DNA from 2 places in the Gallibacterium trehalosifermentans genome. Region 1 is predicted to be linked to the other one. Evidence: riboswitches for the same ligand, from Rfam matches in the RefSeq annotation. Region 1 holds a riboswitch; the other holds the start of a gene.

What was found. A riboswitch is a leader RNA that binds a small molecule or an ion and turns the genes downstream of it on or off. The one in region 1 is predicted to bind lysine.
Region 2: linked by a shared signal. The riboswitch ahead of lysC (lysine-sensitive aspartokinase 3) and the one ahead of ACFFHK_RS02005 (Na+/H+ antiporter NhaC family protein) in region 1 are both predicted to bind lysine.

What each region holds. Positions count from the first base shown of each region.
Region 1 is NZ_JBHLWB010000001.1:460,909-464,343, forward strand. It holds gene ACFFHK_RS02000 (acetolactate synthase 3 large subunit) at 1-160, opposite strand, end outside; gene ACFFHK_RS02005 (Na+/H+ antiporter NhaC family protein) at 373-1,917, opposite strand; lysine riboswitch at 2,003-2,182, opposite strand; gene ACFFHK_RS02010 (H-NS family histone-like protein) at 2,342-2,752, shown strand; gene nrdA (class 1a ribonucleoside-diphosphate reductase subunit alpha) at 3,219-3,435, shown strand, end outside.
Region 2 is NZ_JBHLWB010000001.1:268,606-272,040, forward strand. It holds gene lysC (lysine-sensitive aspartokinase 3) at 67-1,419, opposite strand; lysine riboswitch at 1,510-1,679, opposite strand; gene bioD (dethiobiotin synthase) at 1,740-2,381, opposite strand; gene ACFFHK_RS01225 (OmpW family outer membrane protein) at 2,523-3,158, opposite strand.

The DNA.
Region 1 (3,435 bases):
CACCTTGTTCATGACGCACAAGAATATGTTCTATCCCGCCAAGGGTATGAATAGCATCATAGATATCAAGCACCGACCCACCAGGATAGCCAAATAAATATTCCACACCTTGATCGCGTAACGACTGCACCACCATTTCGGCGCCAGATAATTTTTTCATTTTTTCCTCTCTCATCGATTACTAACTACATTGCTTGTTAGTTTTACTGCAACTTAGTTCTCTTGTCTATAGTAATTTTTTAGATAATTTCATAATTATTTGGCATTTAATACTAAAAATACACCCTTTTTCAATACAAAGTAAAAATTTATTGATAAAAAATAAAAAAAATACGGCAATAAGCCGTATTTTATAAAATTAAATTTTTTTCTTTAATTATTGCTAAAATTTGCTCGACGTGATCTAAAAATGAAAAATAAGAACGCCAAAATACCTGCCGTGGTTACAAAACCTAACATTGCAGAGCCAGTAAATCCTAAACAAATAAAACCAATAAATGATGCAACGGCAACCATCACAGCATAAGGTAATTGCGTATTGACGTGATCAATATGATTACACGCTGCGCCAGTAGACGATAAAATAGTCGTATCTGACACAGGTGAACAGTGATCACCACATACAGCCCCCGCCATAACAGCTGATAAGCAAGGAAGCATTAAACTAGGATCTGCATTGGCTGCCATCGCTGCGGCGATTGGTAACATAATACCAAATGTTCCCCAGCTAGTTCCTGTTGAAAATGCCATCACAATCGCTAATAAGAATAATAATGCAGGTAATAGTTGTGTCATCATATTGCCACTTACTAGGCTCGCTAAATATTTTCCAGTGTGAACATCTCCTACAATCGTATTGATGGTCCATGCAAAACATAGAATGGTAATTGCACCTAGCATTGATTTAAATCCTACCAAAATGGCTTGAATATAGTGTGCAAAATTGATGCGGCCAAAAACAAATAATGATGCAACAATAAACGCAGCGCAACTCCCCACAACCAACGAAATACCAACCGTTGTATTTTCAAATGCGCCTAAAACAGAAAAAGCTTGCCCGTCCGCAATTAATGCTTCATAACCAGTATACATCATCATCGAAACGGTGCTAATAATTAAGACAAGGATAGGAATAATTAACCCACCTACACTGCCGTTATCACTGCTTTCAACTTCACTCTTCTCATTATGCAGTTGCGCATTCATTGCTTGTTGTTCATGGCGAGCCATTAAACCAAGATCAAAAGAAAAATAAGCAACAAAGAAAACACTAAACAATGCAAAAAGCGCATAATAGTTCATTGCACTCATTGCCACGAAAGCACTCATTGGGGAATAACCCGTAATCGCATGAGTTGTTAATAACCCTGCGACTAAGGTCATAATATACGCACCCCAACTAGAAATTGGCATTAATACACACATTGGCGCAGCTGTTGAGTCTAGAATATACGCTAATTTTGCCCGAGAAACTTGGAATTTATCGGTAACTGGACGTGCAATAGCTCCAACCGCTAAACTATGAAAATAGTCATCAATAAAAGTAAAAAAGACTAGACAAGCCGTCAATAATTTTGCCCCACGTCTACCTTTAATATGTTTTTGCGCCCATGCAGCAAAGGCTTGATTACTACCTGATACCGTTAATAAGGAAGTTAAAGCGCCCAACATTAATAAGAAAATAATAATATTTAAATTATTATGATTAAGTCCTTCTTCACTATAAACTAAAGAAAAAACACTATTTTTAATATATATTGCGGCATTTAATGGACTAGCAGCCGTTAACATTAATGCCCCAACAATAATTCCCACACTTAAAGATAATAAAACACGACGTGTAATCATCGCTAATGTTAAAGCTAATAATGGCGGTACAATCGACCAAATAGAAGAAGAATAATCAACAAGTTCCATACGCTAACCTAAAAATAAAAGAAAGAGTCTAGCGAGTTATTTAGCGAAGAACGTTCACAAAAGGAGGGATAAATGATTAACCACCCTAACTCGTAGCACTCCATAGTTACACAAAATAATTACTATGACAGTATCGTCCCTTTCGGTAACGATCCCAACCAATTAAGATGACGCTTAATTGATTTCGGCGGTTATTCCTTTCCCTTCTTATCAACGCAGTCAGCTCAAAGAAGATACTTATAATAATCGCACCTCTACATCAGGTGGCTAAAAGATACAACAAGTAATAAAAAAAGCAAGTTTTTTAAATTAAAATTTAATTGAATATTAATATTACTATTTACTTTTAAATTATTTTCATTAAAATTATTAAGTATTTTTTATTAACAATAGACTTAATGTGGCATTGCTGAGGAGATTATTAATGGAAGAGTTATTAAAAACATTAAATAATATTCGTTCTTTACGTGTTTTAGCAAAAGAAATATCTTTAGAACAACTAGAAACTATTTTTAAAAAATTTGAGCTTGTTGTACAAGAAAGACGATTAGAAGAAGAAGCCCAACAACAAGAATTAGCTGCTCATAAAGAAAAAATTGAAAAATATAAAGAATTATTAAAATCAGAAGGTATTTCACCAGAAGAATTATTTGAAGTGATGAATTTCCACCGTTTTAATCCATCACAACATAAAAGACGCCCACCTCGTCCAGCAAAATATCGTTATATTGATTCAGATGGTTCAGAAAAAACTTGGACTGGTCAAGGTAGAACACCAAAAGCTATTCAAATGCAACTTGATAAAGGTGTAAGTTTAGAAAGTTTTGAAATTTAATTAAAATATAATTTTTTATATAGAACCTATTCAATATTATTTGAATAGGTTTTTTTATGATTTATATTTTTATATCAACCATTATTAAATTGAATATGCCCCATAGAATATAACAATATGTGCTTCAAAGGCTTTCCCCTTTCCCCTTTCCCCTTTCCCCTCATTTTAGTATAGATTTCAAATGCAATATTGACAGGTATCCATTCATCATCATAGTAAAAAATCATAACTCATTGATTTAATTTGCAATTTAAAAAATTAACGCCTAATTTTTTGCCATTGCAGAGTTTTTAAACTATTAAACAGATCAAATGCTTCAGAAACCTTTTGTAAATTAATAAGTTATTTTTTGTCAATTAGCTATCACTCATTCTCTGCATATTTTTCTACTTGAGTTTTTGCTGAAACACATTATATTGGTGCGAAAATTTTGAGAGATACTATATATTGTGTTAAGGTGTTTTTAATGAATACATCACTACGAGTTACCAAGCGAGATGGGCGTTTAGAACCAATTAACTTAGATAAAATCCATCGTGTGATTACTTGGGCAGCAGAAGGCTTAGAGAATGTGTCTGTTTCACAAGTAGAATTACGTTCACATATCCAATTCTATGAAGGGATCAAAACCTCTGATATCCACGAAACGATTATTAAATCAGCCGCAGATTTAATCAGTAAGG
Region 2 (3,435 bases), 190 kb from region 1:
CATATAAAAATAAAAAAGCCCTTGTGAAGACAAGGGCAATAGTCTTAATTGAGGTTAATTATCATATTATTCAAAGAGTTCCTGATGAAGTTTACGCACTACTTCATCAGCATGTTCACTTTTTACTAATAAGCAAACGTTATTAGTACTTGCACCATAACTAATCATACGAACATTATATTCTGCAATCGTGTTGAAAATACGTTTTGCTACGCCTGCGGCGATGTGTAAATCGTTACCAATTAGTGCGACTAATGATAAGCCTGTATCCACTTTTACTGATGATGTTTCACTGAGTTCTGCCAACAATTCATTAGAAAGCAATTCTGCACCAGAAGAAGCCGAACCTGTTTTATCTAAAGTGAGGGCTACGCTAACTTCAGAAGTCGTAATAGTATCAACAGAAATTTTGTATTTCGCTAAAATATTGAATACATTTGCTAAAAAGCCTTGCGCGTGTAGCATACTTAAACTAGACAGCGTTAATAATGTTTGATCGCGACGTAATGCAATCGCACGGAAAAGTGGGCGAGGTTGTGGATCGCGGGTTACCCATGTCCCCCCAAGCTCTGGCGCTTTACTTGATCCAACAAATACAGGAATATTGCTGCGAACAGCAGGTAATAGTGTTGCAGGGTGTAACACTTTCGCGCCAAAAGTTGCCATTTCAGCGGCTTCGGCAAAACTCATGGTGTCAATTTTTTGTGCGGCTGGAGCGATACGAGGATCAGTTGTATAAATTCCCGCTACATCAGTCCAGATTAATACGTCATTAGCATGTAAGACCTCGGCAATTAATGCCGCAGAATAATCGCTCCCACCGCGACCTAGTGTGGTAGTTTTACCATTTGGCGCACGACCAATAAAACCTTGTGTAATGATTAAATCCCCACGTTCAATTAATGGTTTTAAGATCTGATCGCAATTTTGTTGGGTAAGTTCATCATTTGGTGCAGCTTTGCCATAATGATCGTTTGTAGCAACGAGAGTTCTTACATCAAACCAAGTTGAGTTTGCACCTAACTCACGTAATACCTCAACAAAAATTAAGGTAGACATCATTTCGCCATGACTGATAATTTCATCAATTAATGCAGGAGAGGTTGCTAAGGCAGCAGCATCAGAGAGGGAGGCAATATTGTCTAATAAGCGATCGATCTCTTCTCGTAATATATCGGCATTTTTTAATTCATTTAAAATGTTGTATTGAATCTGTTTAACTTGAGCAAGAAGTGATTCTCTCTTGGTTTGTTCACAACCGTTAGCTAAAGCAACTAATAAATTGGTTACGCCAGCAGAGGCAGACAATATCACGACACGGGTATTTGGATCTGCCATAACGATTTTGGCACAAGCCTGCATTGCCGCGTAATTGGCTACACTAGTTCCTCCAAATTTTGCAACAGATAAATGAGACATAAATATTTCCTTAAATAATAATGTTGTGAAAAAAGCGTGTGTTACAGAAGAGAAAGAAAAGCGAGAAGAGAACTGAAATATTAAGAAAACTTATTCAGAAGCTCTCCATCGTTTATCGATGACAACCTTAGGGATTCAGCCCTAATAGCCGATAAATAATTCTCTGGAAAATTACTTACCTCGGCGAAACTCCCCTGATTATTTCTCACTGGTTCCAGACCTAAAAATAACGACCTGAGTTCCGCGCCTCTCCTGTTGTAGCTTGCGCTACAAAACGTGTATAGAAATACCGTTTAATCATAAAAATGTCAACTAAAATTTTAAAAATTAAACTTTTCTAATAAAATAAATTCTGTCGTTGGAAAATGTTGTTGTAAGTAGTGTTGTAAATAGTGTTGGGTATCTTGTTCTATTAAAGGATCTTTTTCAGGAAAACGATTATAAATCACGCTATGTACAGTAATGTTATATGTTTTGCAGGCCATTAAACTTAATAGTGTGTGGTTAATGCTGCCTAATTTCCCCGATGTTACAAGAATTAAAGGGTAGTGATGTTTGGCAATAAAATCTAATGTTGTTGCTTGGTGCGTATAGGGAACAGCTAAACCACCCGCGCCCTCCAACAACACAACATCATAACGGCTGGCAAGTTGTTGCGTTTTTTCGGTAATGATTTGATCGTCAATTTGACGCTTCTCTAATGTTGCAGCAAGATGTGGGGAACAAGGGTAATGAAATAGATAAGGACAAGTAATACCATCTAGATCATCTTGTGTCAGTGGTATTTGTTGAATTTTTCGATGCACAAGAATATCGTTAGAAAATGTTTCACAACCCGTTTGAATCATTTTTTGCGTAATGACGGTAAACCCCTGATCCATTAGTTTTTTCGCATAAACACCCGTTGCAACAGTTTTTCCTACATCAGTATCAATTCCGCTTACAAAGAGAATTTTCCCCATGATTATTCCTTTTATTATAACGACTATGATAAAAAGTAGCGATCACTATACGCTGATTTTGCTGAGAATCAATTACTGTTGTTTAGGTAAAAAGAAAGCCATAGTAAAAACTATGGCTTGATAGTCAGGAAATTTATTACATTAGAATTTATAACCTAAACCAACAAAAAATACAGTTGGATCTAACGTTACACGTGTTTCTTGAGCTGTTCCATTAAGTTTAAAGGTTGCTTTAGTTTTAATTTTAGCCCACCAAATAGAGGTATTTAAGAATAAATTATCGGTGAGTTTTATATCAATACCTGCATTCGCTACAGGTCCCCAAGAATCTTTTAATTTAAGATCTGAAAGACCATTAAGTTTTTCTGTTTCACCAAAGAAAGTGGTGTAGTTAAGACCTGCACCAATATAAGGGCGAGCAGGAGAATCAGCATTTAAGAAATAGTATTGGAGATAAAGGCTTGGTGGTAAATGTTTAGTTTTAGCAATAGTTGTGCCACCTAATTTGATTTCATGGCTAAATGGCGTTGCCGCTAATAACTCAACCCCAAGATTATCAGTAATCATATAGGTACCAGTTAAACCAAGTTGCGCATTACTATTTACATCAAAATCATAATTAAGCGCATTGCCTGCATAATTATGAGTAGAGGTATTTGGTACGACTAAAATTGGACCACCACGCACAAAAATATCACCTGCTTGGTGAGCCATTGCAGAGGTTGAGGCTGCTAATAATGCTGTAGAAGTAGCAATCGCTAGTGCTAATTTTTTCATATCATTCTCCTTGAATAAGTACTCTGTGTTATTGTTTATCGTATAACATATTCAAGATACCTCTTTTGAGGTGTGTAATTTTTGATAAAAATCAAAAAAAGATAATTTAATAAGAACTTTTTGTGAGTCTATAAATTTGATATTGGTTTTAATAAAGAGAATGTATAAAAATATTTAAATTTGATTAAAGGATATAAATAATAATTTAATTTTATAACGAAATGATTTTATTGATGATTTTTATTTTAAATCTTTGAAAGAAAAAATAACGCCCTCA